4 regions of the Bacillus sp. FAU18 genome follow, and region 1 is predicted to be linked to each of the others. Evidence: predicted binding sites of a transcription regulator. Region 1 holds the regulator's gene; each other region holds the start of a gene.
The links. The regulator Rex, encoded in region 1, represses fermentation and respiration genes when NADH is low (regulators of the CRP and FNR family bind a similar motif). The targets are predictions, from matches to a motif close to TTGTGAAATATTTCACAA.
Positions count from the first base shown of each region.

Region 1 (3,130 bases):
CTTGATACCTCGTATACCTGGTTTACTACTTTGTCCAAAAAGTAGCGGTCATGCGAAACGATGAGGATGGCGCCTGAATAGCCTTGCAAATAATGCTCAAGCCAGGTAAGCGTATCAATATCCAGATGGTTTGTCGGCTCATCGAGAATGAGCAAATCAGGCTGTGTTAACAGAAGCTTACCTAAAGCCAGTCTTGTTTTCTGGCCTCCGCTGAGGCTTTGAACCTGTGTAGAATCGTCAAAATGGCTGAAGCCGAGACCATGCAGCACAGATCTAACATCCGCTTCATATTGATAACCGCCCTTATCTTTGAATTCCTGCTGAAGACGGTCGTAGGTTTTCATGATGCTTTCTAATTCACCCGGGTCAGCTGCCGCCATTTTTTCTTCCATAGCCCGCATTTCCTTTTCCATTGCTTTTAAGTGGTCAAAAACAGTCAGCAGCTCTTCTTTTATGGTAAGCTTAGAATCCAAGCCAGTATGCTGGGCGAGATATCCCATTGTAATATCTTTTGGTTTAATAATTTCGCCCTTTTCATACGAAAGCTGGCCTGCGATAATTTTAAGGAGCGTGGATTTTCCGGCGCCATTTCTTCCTACAATGGCGATGCGATCACGATTTCTGACTTCCAGCTTTATATTGTTTAAAATAGTATCAGCACCAAACGATTTGGACAGCTGATTAATTTGTAAGATCATCATATTATTTCACCTCTGCTATAATAAGTTAAGTGTAGCTTATGAACCAGAAGTCAGCAAACAATACATTGGCCATATAAGACATAGAGAAGAAAATAGTGTATGATCTGTTTAAGGAGCGTTTTAATATGAATGGATTTTCTCATTTTAATGAACAGGGCAGAGCCCAGATGGTGGATATCAGCGAAAAATCTTCGACTGTCCGTACTGCGGCGGCTGTTTCAAGCGTACACATGAAGAATGAGGTGTACGAGAAAATACAGAGTCACGATATCGGCAAAGGAGATGTACTGGCTGTCGCACAGGTGGCAGGCATTATGGCCGCAAAGCAAACGTCGAATATCATTCCGATGTGCCATCCGCTTTCATTGAGCGGGGTAGATATATCGTTTGACTGGAAAATAAAAGAAGCAGAAGTTATACTTCATATAAAAGCACAGGTCAAAACGAAAGGGAGTACAGGTGTGGAAATGGAAGCGCTCACTTCTGCATCGGTGTGCGCTCTTACCGTTTACGATATGTGCAAGGCCCTTGATAAGGGGATGGTCATCGGCCCTACTTTCTTGCTGGAGAAGACAGGCGGGAAAAACGGTGACTTTAAAAGAGAACTATCCGAGTATAATTTGGAGGACCAAAAATGAATAAGGATCAATCAAAAATTCCGCAGGCGACGGCGAAACGGCTGCCGCTTTACTATCGCTTTTTAAAGAATCTGCATGCGTCAGGAAAACAGCGTGTATCATCCGCTGAACTCAGTGATGCCGTAAAGGTTGATTCTGCCACGATTCGGAGGGATTTTTCCTATTTTGGAGCTCTTGGCAAAAAAGGATACGGATATAATGTGGATTATTTGCTGTCTTTTTTCCGAAAAACGCTTGATCAGGATGAGATGACAGACGTCATCTTGATTGGTGTCGGGAACTTGGGAACGGCATTTCTTCACTATAATTTCACAAAAAATAATAACACAAAAATTTCTATGGCTTTTGATATAAATGAGAGTAAAATAGGAACTGAGGTAGGCGGCGTGCCCGTCTATAACCTTGATGACCTTGAACAACACGTAAAAGATGAATCAGTTGCCATTCTTACAGTGCCAGCAGTTGCCGCTCAATCCATTACAGACAGATTGGTCGCATTAGGAATCAAGGGAATCCTTAATTTTACGCCGGCCCGTTTGAATGTGCCGGAACACATTCGAATTCATCATATAGATTTAGCAGTTGAGCTTCAGTCACTGGTTTATTTTTTGAAGCATTACTCAGTTTTAGAGGAAATCGAATAGAGGGAAAGGAGGAGCCCAAATATGCCGATCGGTCCTGGAAGCCTTGCTGTTATCGCAATCGTTGCTCTGATTATCTTCGGTCCCAAAAAGCTGCCTGAATTGGGGAAAGCAGCGGGAGACACACTTCGTGAATTCAAAAACGCTACAAAAGGATTAACGAGTGATGAAGAGGAAAAAAAGAAAGAAGATCAGTAAGTTAGGATGACACGAATGAAAGTGAATCAAATGTCGCTGCTGGAGCATATTGCTGAGCTTCGAAAACGGTTGCTGATTGTAGCGCTGGCGTTTGTCGTTTTCTTTATTGCTGGATTTTTCTTAGCAAAGCCGATTATTGTGTATCTGCAAGAAACAGATGAAGCGAAGCAGCTTACGCTTAACGCGTTTAACCTGACAGACCCGCTTTATGTGTTTATGCAGTTTGCGTTTATCATCGGCATAGTCCTGACCTCGCCGGTTATTCTTTATCAGCTTTGGGCTTTTGTGAGCCCGGGTCTCTATGAGAAAGAGCGCAAAGTAACGCTCAGCTACATTCCGATCTCTATTTTGCTGTTTTTAGCGGGCTTATCTTTTTCATATTATATTTTATTTCCTTTTGTTGTTGATTTTATGAAGCGGATCTCTCAGGACTTGAATGTCAATCAGGTGATCGGAATTAATGAATATTTTCATTTTCTTCTGCAGCTGACGATTCCGTTTGGACTGCTGTTCCAAATGCCGGTCATCCTCATGTTTTTGACCAGGCTCGGAATTGTGACACCGATGTTCTTGGCGAAAATCAGAAAGTATGCGTATTTTACGCTGCTGGTGATCGCAGCCCTGATTACACCGCCTGAGCTTCTGTCCCATATGATGGTCACAGTCCCGCTTTTGATTTTATATGAAATCAGTATTCTGATATCGAAGGCCGCTTATCGGAAAGCGCAGAAAAGCAGTGCTGCCGATCGGGACGTGTCTTCTGGGCAATAATAAAAAATCCATTTCTCATGCGAGAAATGGATTCAGCGTGTTGACAAACCCCCGCATTCGTTGTCAAGTCTGTGCGTTGGTGCTCACGAATGAAAACATTCGCTCCGCTCCAATGCTCGCCTTTCCTAGACTTCAAGGGTTTTCAATCACGCTGAAAATGACAAAATCCTAAAACGAAAGC
Region 1 is NZ_JBVYHZ010000003.1:1,995,937-1,999,066, forward strand. It holds gene AC0OMU_RS10690 (ABC-F family ATP-binding cassette domain-containing protein) at 1-701, opposite strand, end outside; gene moaC (cyclic pyranopterin monophosphate synthase MoaC) at 827-1,339, shown strand; gene AC0OMU_RS10700 (redox-sensing transcriptional repressor Rex) at 1,336-1,983, shown strand; gene tatAY (sec-independent protein translocase protein TatAY) at 2,005-2,178, shown strand; gene tatC (twin-arginine translocase subunit TatC) at 2,185-2,949, shown strand.

Region 2 (3,130 bases), 1.4 Mb from region 1:
TCAAGCATTCTCCTGTTTCCTAACGGATAGGCAAAAGCCGCAATGACAACCGGCAGCACACTGAAAAGCAGCATCCTCCCAGAAAGCGACTCTGCATGCTGAAGCTGAATCAGAGCCGCTCCAATCAGGATGATCATGGAAGTGCCAAGTGAAACCAGGGGAATCTTTTGGCGAACGAGCTGCGGACCGCCCGGCATATCTTGTTTGACATAAAACAAAGGAGATAAGAGCACCCCGGCTACAATTGTAATTTGCCAGGTTCCGGCTATGAGCCACCCCGGACCGTATGCAGCCGCAAATGTAATCGGCGCGTAAAAAAGCACGAAGCCGACGAAGCTCCATTTGATCCAATAAAACGGCTTTTTCCTCATCTCTAGTAAGAGAGGCGTGAATGTCCCTCTCATGATGACAATCAAACATAAAAATGGCACCATAAAAATAAAGCGCAGCGAAGAGCTCCAAAGCCAGCTGCCTCCTGATAACTCCATCGCTCTGTTTAATATAAAGGTAACGGCGAAAAAGAGTGAAGCCAATATTCCGATAACGATAGCTTTCATGATATCCCTCATTCTGGCATTATTTTTTTATACTATACTATTCGGTATCATGCAGATCAATGGAATCATGAGAAAAACATCATGTTTTATAAACCACTATATGTGGAAGACAAAAAAGGGAGGTGAAATTGATGGAAAGAGAGACACAGACATACTTCTTTCCGGATGACGGCAGGATTCCGAATCACCCTGATTTTCCGCTCGTGGTGTATCAAAACGCGCTTAAGGACACCGGACTGGCAGAGCGGATCGTCACCCGGCATGGCTGGTCAAACAGCTGGTCAGGGAGTGTTTTTCCATACCATCATTATCACAGCAATACGCATGAAGTCCTGATTGCCCTTAGGGGAGAGGCTGTGATTCAGTTTGGGGGAGAAAAAGGGGCTGCCATCCCTTTCAAATCAGGCGACGCAGTCGTGATTCCAGCCGGAGTCGGACATAAAAAGCTCAGCTCAAGCCCCGATTTTACTGTCCTTGGCGCCTATCCCGGTGGCATTCAGTATGATATGAAGACGGGAAAGCCGAATGAGCGAGAGGAAGCGGTCAAACAGATTAAGCAGGCGGCGTTGCCGGCGAATGATCCGATCACAGGAAAAAGAGAGCCTCTATTGGAAATATGGGTAAAGTGAAGGGGAGAAATTGCTGGATTGTCAATAACTAGTGCCGCAGAAACGATATGACATGAGCTCCATATAAATTAATTTCATAATCGAAGCAATTCACGTTCAAATTTTGTTCAAAAAGTGTTATCATATAGAAGGTAATCGAATTGGAGTTTTTTGTGTTTGCTATTTTCAGAGAGAGTAAAGGATTTTGACTTATTCAATTGTTTATTTTTAGATAAAAATAATACTGAATATGGCAAGATGAAAAACTGGGTAGTAAACATTTATTTTTGTAAATGATTGTGCACGAATTCACAATCCTTATTCTTATGCCTTAAAAGCGTGAGACAGGGAGAGGCACTACCCTTTCCAAAAAAATCAGCAAACTGCTTATAGTAAAGGAGAATTGGATATGCCAGAAACAATCGATCAAACAAATGCGTCTGTCAGCCAAAGCCAGCAAGATCTTATTGATCAGCTATTAAAGCCAGAAGTTCAAGAATCATTGACTGTTTTAGTTGACCAGCTTCCGAAGCTGACTGAGTTAGTGAATATTTTAACGAAGTCTTATGATTTCGCTCAGTCTGTAGCGACTGACGAAGTGTTAAAGAGCGACACAGTCGGTGCGATCACTGAAATTCTTGAGCCTGTAAAAGAAACAGCGAAAGAAGTAGCTGCGACTGCGATCGAAGCAAAAGACCGCGCGGAAGCAAGCAACGAAACAATTGGACTTTTCGGCCTTCTTCGCATGCTGAAAGATCCTCAAGCTCAAAAGCTGTTCCGTTTTGCTAACAGCTACCTTGAAGTCATGAACGAACGCGAAAACCAAAAATAATCTCAGATTCAAATTGATATAAAGGACGGAGGATATACGATGTCAAAACATATTGTCATTCTAGGCGCTGGTTATGGCGGAGTTCTTTCTGCTCTAACAGTTCGCAAACATTACACAAAAGAACAAGCACGCGTGACAGTGGTAAACAAATACCCTACTCACCAAATCATTACGGAATTACACCGCCTTGCTGCAGGCAACGTGTCTGAAAAAGCGGTTGCAATGCCATTAGAAAAACTTTTCAAAGGTAAAGACATTGATCTTAAAATTGCGGAAGTAAGCTCTTTCTCTGTTGATAAAAAAGAAGTTGCGCTTGCTGACGGTTCTACATTAACTTACGATGCGCTTGTTGTAGGTCTTGGTTCTGTAACGGCTTACTTCGGCATCCCAGGTCTTGAAGAAAACAGCATGGTATTGAAATCTGCTGCTGATGCGAACAAAGTCTTCCAGCATGTTGAAGATCGTGTGCGCGAGTACTCTAAAACGAAAAACGAAGCAGATGCAACAATCCTTATCGGCGGCGGCGGCTTAACAGGTGTTGAGCTTGTTGGTGAGCTTGCTGACATCATGCCGAACCTTGCGAAAAAATACGGCGTAGACCATAAAGAAATCAAATTAAAACTTGTTGAAGCAGGTCCGAAGATCCTTCCTGTTCTTCCGGATGATCTTATCGAGCGTGCGACTGCAAGCCTTGAAAAACGCGGCGTTGAGTTCTTAACAGGTCTTCCTGTTACAAATGTAGAAGGAAACGTAATTGATCTGAAAGACGGATCTAAAGTTGTTGCCAACACATTTGTTTGGACTGGCGGCGTACAAGGTAACCCATTAGTCGGTGAATCAGGCCTAGAAGTGAACCGCGGACGCGCGACTGTAAATGACTTCCTGCAATCTACATCTCATGAAGATGTATTCGTTGCTGGAGACAGCGCAGTTTACTTCGGTGCAGACGGCCGTCCATACCCGCCAACTGCACAAATCGCATGGCAAATGGGTGAGCTGATCGGTTACAACCTATTCGCTTACCTGGAAGGCAAAACGCTTGAAACATTCAAGCCAGTAAACTCTGGTACACTTGCAAGCCTTGGACGCAAAGACGCGGTTGCCATCATTGGTGCAAATTCTACACCGCTTAA
Region 2 is NZ_JBVYHZ010000003.1:573,025-576,154, forward strand. It holds gene AC0OMU_RS03265 (DMT family transporter) at 1-557, opposite strand, end outside; gene AC0OMU_RS03270 (cupin domain-containing protein) at 689-1,186, shown strand; gene AC0OMU_RS03275 (helical membrane plugin domain-containing protein) at 1,575-1,997, shown strand; gene AC0OMU_RS03280 (NAD(P)/FAD-dependent oxidoreductase) at 2,037-3,130, shown strand, end outside.
Region 2: the regulator Rex is predicted to act here: its motif matches at 1,463-1,480, upstream of AC0OMU_RS03275 (helical membrane plugin domain-containing protein).

Region 3 (3,130 bases), on a different contig from region 1:
CCGCGGAATAACATAATTACAGCAGATATAATGTACATGATTCCGAGTTTTTTATGGTCAACAGTAGTTATCCATTCAGACCACAGCCATTTCCACTTTTTGAAGTAAGTCAGTACAAAAATAATGGCAATGGTTGAAAGCGCAATGGAAACTTGTGCGCCCAGAATTAATGGGTCACCAGTTACGAAAAATTCGTCCCATTTGAATTTCATGCAGGCTTCCTCCTTTCCTGATCAATATCATTCTTCTGTATCATCAGACTTCTTAAATTCGTTTTTCTTTACGTTTTCAAACGGATCTGTTTTAGAGTGCGGTGAAACGGCTTGATAGCCAAGGCGTTTGCGCGCCTCCATCGCGTACTCAGCGTCTTGTCCGTGATCAACGTATTTCAAGTGAGTAGAAGAGAACGTTAATTCGTCCACATTTTCAGGAAGCATCAATTCATCATACTTCTCTTTTGTCAGCTTAGGAGCCTCGTTCTGAGTCTTTTTCACCCAGCTGTTAAAGTCTTTTTCTGTGACTGCATTCACATCAAACTCTTGGTCCGCAAAATGTTCACCTGTGAAGTTCGCATTGCGGCCTTCGTAAGTACCCACTTTGTCAGCCTGTAAGTATTGATCCATCAGCATTCCTGCCATCGCATATTTTTGTCCTCCAAGCTGAGGAATCCATAGCGAAGCCATTGAATCTGCAGATGAGATTTTGAACAAGATCGGGCGGTCGACAGGAATGTTTAAGTAGTTGACCGTTTCAATATCCTGTTCAGGGTAGCTGAATACCCATTTCCAGTCTACCGAAGTAGCATAAACAACAAGAGGCTCTTTGTCTTTTGTTGCTTCAGGAGCTTTTTCTAACGAATATATCGTCTGTACGGTTGGCACAGAAAGTGCAATGACGATTAAAATTGGGATCACTGTCCAGACTACTTCTAAAAACGTGTTACCATGAATTTCTGGGTTATAAGATCCATTATCTTTGCCTTTACGGTCGCGGTATTTTACTAAAATAATGGTAAATAGAACAAAGACGACCCCGACGATAAACAGCATAAATCCGATAGATAACAGGATTAAATCACTTTGCTGTTCAGCTACAGGTCCTTTCGGATCTAGTACTGAAGCATTGCTGCATCCCCCAAGGACGAAAACCACAGTTAACAGCGCTAATACAAGCAACGGTTTTAATGCTCTGAACAAGAAGATCACCATCCTTCCTATTGATGTAATAAATCTGAAGTGCATACTTCCTCAAAATCTTTTCTCTACTTTGTTATGCTATCAAAAACTTCACATATTAGCTTTATTTTTTTATAAACTTCATCCCATTTTCGCTTAAATGTCATAAAATCGACAAAAATCGCTCCAACTTTATTCACATCTATCGCTTAAGATGAAAAGTTTCTAGTTATTTCCGCATATAAGTAAGAAAAGATGATGAAGAACTAATTCTGACAAATAAAGGTTTACCACAATAAAAAACTTAGGTCAATCAAAAGTTTCATTTTGTTAAATTTTCTAGATAGGAATTATTTTTTCCTTGTCTAGCATCTTTTCACACGGTTACCATTTTAACGCATCAAATATTGAAAGAAAAGGCGCAATGAAGAGCCAATATGCTCTGAATTGTCCGTATTTTTTAATGAGAGCATCCAGTTGTTTATCTTATACAAAAAAGAGGAATGATATAAGCAAATAAATAAAAAATAGGATGTGTTGAATGATGAGTTTTCTTATTTCACTTATCGTCGCTATTATTATCGGATGGCTTGGAAGCCTGTTTGTAAAAGGAGATATGCCCGGAGGAATTATCGGGTCTATGATCGCAGGTCTTATTGGCGCCTGGATCGGACACGGGCTGCTTGGAACATGGGGGCCGCACCTAGCCGGATTTGCCATTATTCCAGCGGTAATCGGCGCAGCCATTGTTGTCTTTCTAGTAAGCCTGTTAACCAGAAAAAGAGGATAAAAGCAGCACCCGAAGCGTATGCGCTTTGGGTGTTTGTTTTGCCATAAAAATCGAAAAAGCCTCAACCCTAGCGGTTGAGGCTTTTGACTGGTTTGACGCCCAACTGGTCGATAAACCTTCTGAAGGCCTGTTTTCCTTCCGTTGTCTGTTTAAACACACCGGCGTGTTCAAGAATGCGAGCGAATACATGTCCCAGCTCTTCTTTTATGACTAGATCTGCATTCTCTTTTGTTATGGTTCTTTTTTCCATCATCCGAATAGCCCACTCACTATGTTTTGCCGTGAGCGGATTTTGTTCTAAAGCTGTTTTCGGATCAGCAGAGCATAGCGCCGCTGCTGTTTCTTTCATTTCCTCCTGTAAGCGGCCCGGTAATATCGCCAATCCCATGACCTCAATCAGGCCGATATTTTCTTTTTTAATATGGTGAACTTCCTTATGGGGATGAAATATCCCTAAGGGATGCTCCTCATCCGTCCGGTTGTTCCTCAGTACGATATCGAGTTCGTACAAGTCTCCCCTGCGCCGCGCAATCGGTGTGACCGTATTATGGGGCGTATCGCCTGTATAGGCGGCAATGCCGGCTTTTTCATCGGAATACGTCTGCCACGTGCGGAAGATATGGTCAGCAGCTTCGGCGACATGACCCGGTTCGTCTCCTTGGAGCCTGAGCACAGACATCGGCCACTTCACTAAGCCCAGCGACACGCCGGGATAATCATTTAATTCATAAACGTCTTCCGCTTCTGCACGTGCCATTGGAAAATCATGCGCGCCGCCTTGGAAATGATCATGGCTTAGGATGCTGCCGCCGACAATCGGCAGATCCGCGTTTGAACCGATAAAATAATGCGGATATTGGCCAAGAAATGACAGCAGCCTTTCAAATGTTTTTTTGCTGATCTCCATCGGTTCATGTTCACCTTTTAAGACAATACAGTGCTCTGGATAATAGACATATGGCGAGAATTGCAGGAACCATTGTTCGTCCTCAAGGATGACCGGAATGATTCTGTGATTTTGCCGGGCTGGATGATTCACGCTTCCCTCGAAGCCGACATTTTCTTTACACAGCAAACACATCGGATAATTTGTCTGTTCCTGCTCTTTTGCAGCCGCAATCGCTTTCGGGTCCTTTTCAGGCTTTGATAGGTTAATGGTCATTTC
Region 3 is NZ_JBVYHZ010000004.1:1,805,162-1,808,291, forward strand. It holds gene qoxB (cytochrome aa3 quinol oxidase subunit I) at 1-212, opposite strand, end outside; gene qoxA (cytochrome aa3 quinol oxidase subunit II) at 240-1,205, opposite strand; gene AC0OMU_RS20355 (GlsB/YeaQ/YmgE family stress response membrane protein) at 1,720-1,965, shown strand; gene galT (UDP-glucose--hexose-1-phosphate uridylyltransferase) at 2,033-3,130, opposite strand, start outside.
Region 3: the regulator Rex is predicted to act here: its motif matches at 1,275-1,292, upstream of qoxA (cytochrome aa3 quinol oxidase subunit II).

Region 4 (3,130 bases), on a different contig from region 1:
CTTGGGCACGCCCTCCCAGTCCTTTGCAGTTGCAATCGTCTGCCACCCTTCAGCAGGTCGGAGCTTTTCCTGCCCCACGTAATGGGCCCAGCCTCCGCCGTTTACGCCTTGGGCGCCTACAAGTAAAACAAGATTTAACACCGCTCGGTAGATCGTGTCGGAGTTGAACCAGTGGTTAATGCCGGCCCCTACGATAATCATGGACCGGCCGTCTGTATCGATCGCATTTTGGGCAAACTCTCTGGCAATCTTAACGACAGCTTCTTTTTTGATTCCTGTCATTTGTTCCTGCCAGGCAGGCGTAAACGGCTCAGGATCATCATAGGAGACAGCCGATCGTTTACCGATGCCCCGGTTCACGCCGTAGTTAGCCAGTATCAAGTCAAACACGGTCGTGATGTACGTTTCTTCACCGTTCAGGTTCATTTTTTTAATAGGAAGATCCCGCTCGAGCACTTTGTTTCCGTCATTTGAAAAATACGGGATGCGCACCGTGCCGATTTCGTCCTCTATTCCCAGCACAGAGAGACGGGGTTCAATCGGTTCCCCGGTTTCTTCATCAATCATGTGCAGGTTCCATTTCTGCTGCCCGTCCCAGCGCGATCCCATTGTCCCTTGGGGTATGGCAAATGAACTTGTTTGTTCATCCCAAACCGCAGGCTTCCACTGATCATGCTTTGTCTGCCGCCCGATGTCCTTCGCATGCAGAAACCGTCCCGCTGTGTATACGCCATTTTCTTTTGACAGGGTGACGAGAAATGGAAAATCAGTGTATTGCTTCGCGTACTCAATAAAACGTTCAGTTTCTTGGTTCACGTAAAATTCCTGCAGAATGACATGACCCATCGCCATCGCAAGCGCCCCGTCAGTCCCTTGGCGAATACTCAGCCAGTCATCCGCGAACTTTGAGGATTCCGCAAAATCCGGACTGATCGAAATGACCTTAGCGCCTTTATAGCGGGCCTCCGCCAAAAAATGCGCGTCAGGCGTTCTCGTTAACGGAACGTTGGAGCCCCATGTGATGATATAGCCGGAATTGTACCAATCACTGCTTTCCGGAACGTCCGTCTGGTCACCCCAAATTTGCGGGGATGCCGGAGGAAGATCCGCATACCAGTCATAAAAACTGAGCATAGGGCCTCCGATTAACGACATAAACCGAGAGCCTGATGCATGGCTGATCATGGACATGGCCGGAATCGGAGAAAAACCGACGTTTCGGTCAGGCCCGTATTTCATCACTGTATACAGCAGAGAGGCTGAAATCAGCTTCAGCACCTCCGGCCATTCAGCGCGCACAAAACCGCCTTTCCCTCTCGCCTGTTTATAGGACTTCGCTTTTTCAGGGTTTTCGACGATCGATTTCCAGGCTTCCAATGGATTTTGATGTTCTTGCAGTGCTTCCCGCCACAAATTGATCAGCACACCGCGCACGTATGGATATTTCACACGGAGCGGGCTGTAGATATACCATGAAAAACTGGCCCCCCGCGGACAGCCTCTCGGTTCGAAATCAGGCATATCCGGGCCTGTTGAAGGATAATTCAAGTTTTGTCCTTCCCATGTGACAATTCCATTTTTCACATAAATATTCCAGCTGCAGGAACCCGTGCAGTTGACGCCGTGGGTGGAGCGAACGACTTTGTCGTACTGCCATCTGTTTCTGTATACATTCTCCCAATCGCGATCTTCGCGGGTGGTTTGGCTATGTTTATTTGAATGGTGTTCGATAGGAGAGAAATAATTCAATCTCCTAAACAACGGACTCATTTTCTTTTTCTTCATGAGAGTTCACTCCTTCCGAGTCAGGTGATGCTAAGTTCACTATAAACAGAGACAGCGTGTTTCCTTGTGAACTATGTCACACACTCTGCTTTTTTCACAAAACGTTCACACAAAGGAGAAGGAAGGATTTTCACAGGATGTGAGGAAGGCTGCGTTCAGGAGGACACTTGGGTCATTAGCCGCCTTTCATTCAAAGATCAAAAAAACCGGCTCTATTTAAGAACCGGACTCAGCGTTTTCATCCTGTGATGTATGCAGATACCGCAAAAATAATTGATAGGAACAAAAAACATTTTGCTGAAGCATAGCCAAAAAGTTCATTTGCAGCTGCGGATGATAAGACATCATTTTCTTAAATATGTAATATGGGATGTTGAGAATCAGAATGTCTGAAGTGGCATTGACTGAGATAAAGGGCGATAAATAAAGCCCGCCTTTTTCATCAATCGGAAACACATCGCCTTTTTCCCACAGCGCAACGGTTTTCGACCCTTCAGGGAGCCTGCTGTCCATGAAACGGACACTGCCTTTTAATACAATATAAACAGATTGAGAATGAAGAAAAGATGGAGACTGATCACATGAGCCGCGGATAAACGTGCCGTTTTTCAGCAAGGTTTCGACAATGGATAGAGGCACTTCATTAAACATAGGAAGTTGTTTCAGAAATAATAAATAGTCACACTGATTCATAGGAAAACCTCCTGTGCTAAGGATAGCTTTAGTGTAGCTCGATCGAGCCTGTACAGCAGTGATGTATTTCACAGCCTGTATGATGAATGTCACTTATCAGGAGGGTGACTGCATTTATAATGAAAGAAAAAAGGAGGATTTCGATGAAGGCGCTGATTCCGAAGCAGCACGGCGCGTGGGCGATGCTGCTGATCCCATTTTTACTCGGCATGGTCAAGGGAGGCCCCGTTATTTGGCATATTCCGCTCTTCCTTGGTTGGCTTTTCCTATACTTAGCGGTTTATCCCGTTACGCTTGCCTTAAAAAAGAAACAAAGCAAACCATATCAAAAGTGGATGTGTTATTACGGTTTTCCCGCCTGCTGCTTTTTGATGATCTCGGTCTTTCATAAGCCGCCTCTCATCTGGGTGGGCGTTTCTTTACTGCCGCTGTTTTTCATACATATGTATTTTGCCCGCCGAAAAAACGAACGGGCCCTATCGAATGATGTTGCAGGTGTCTTGTTCTTTTGTTCGGGCGGGTTTGCGAGCTGCTGGCTGGGGATGGGAACCCTCGACGGCTGGGCTTGGTTTATTTTCTTGCAGTCTGCTTTATTTTTTATCGGGAGTTCCTTTTATGTGAAATCGGTGATTCGTGAAAGAAAAAACAGGGC
Region 4 is NZ_JBVYHZ010000004.1:1,713,830-1,716,959, forward strand. It holds gene AC0OMU_RS19900 (nitrate reductase subunit alpha) at 1-1,785, opposite strand, end outside; gene arfM (Crp/Fnr family transcriptional regulator ArfM) at 2,002-2,478, opposite strand; gene AC0OMU_RS19910 (YwiC-like family protein) at 2,622-3,130, shown strand, end outside.
Region 4: the regulator Rex is predicted to act here: its motif matches at 1,850-1,867, upstream of AC0OMU_RS19900 (nitrate reductase subunit alpha).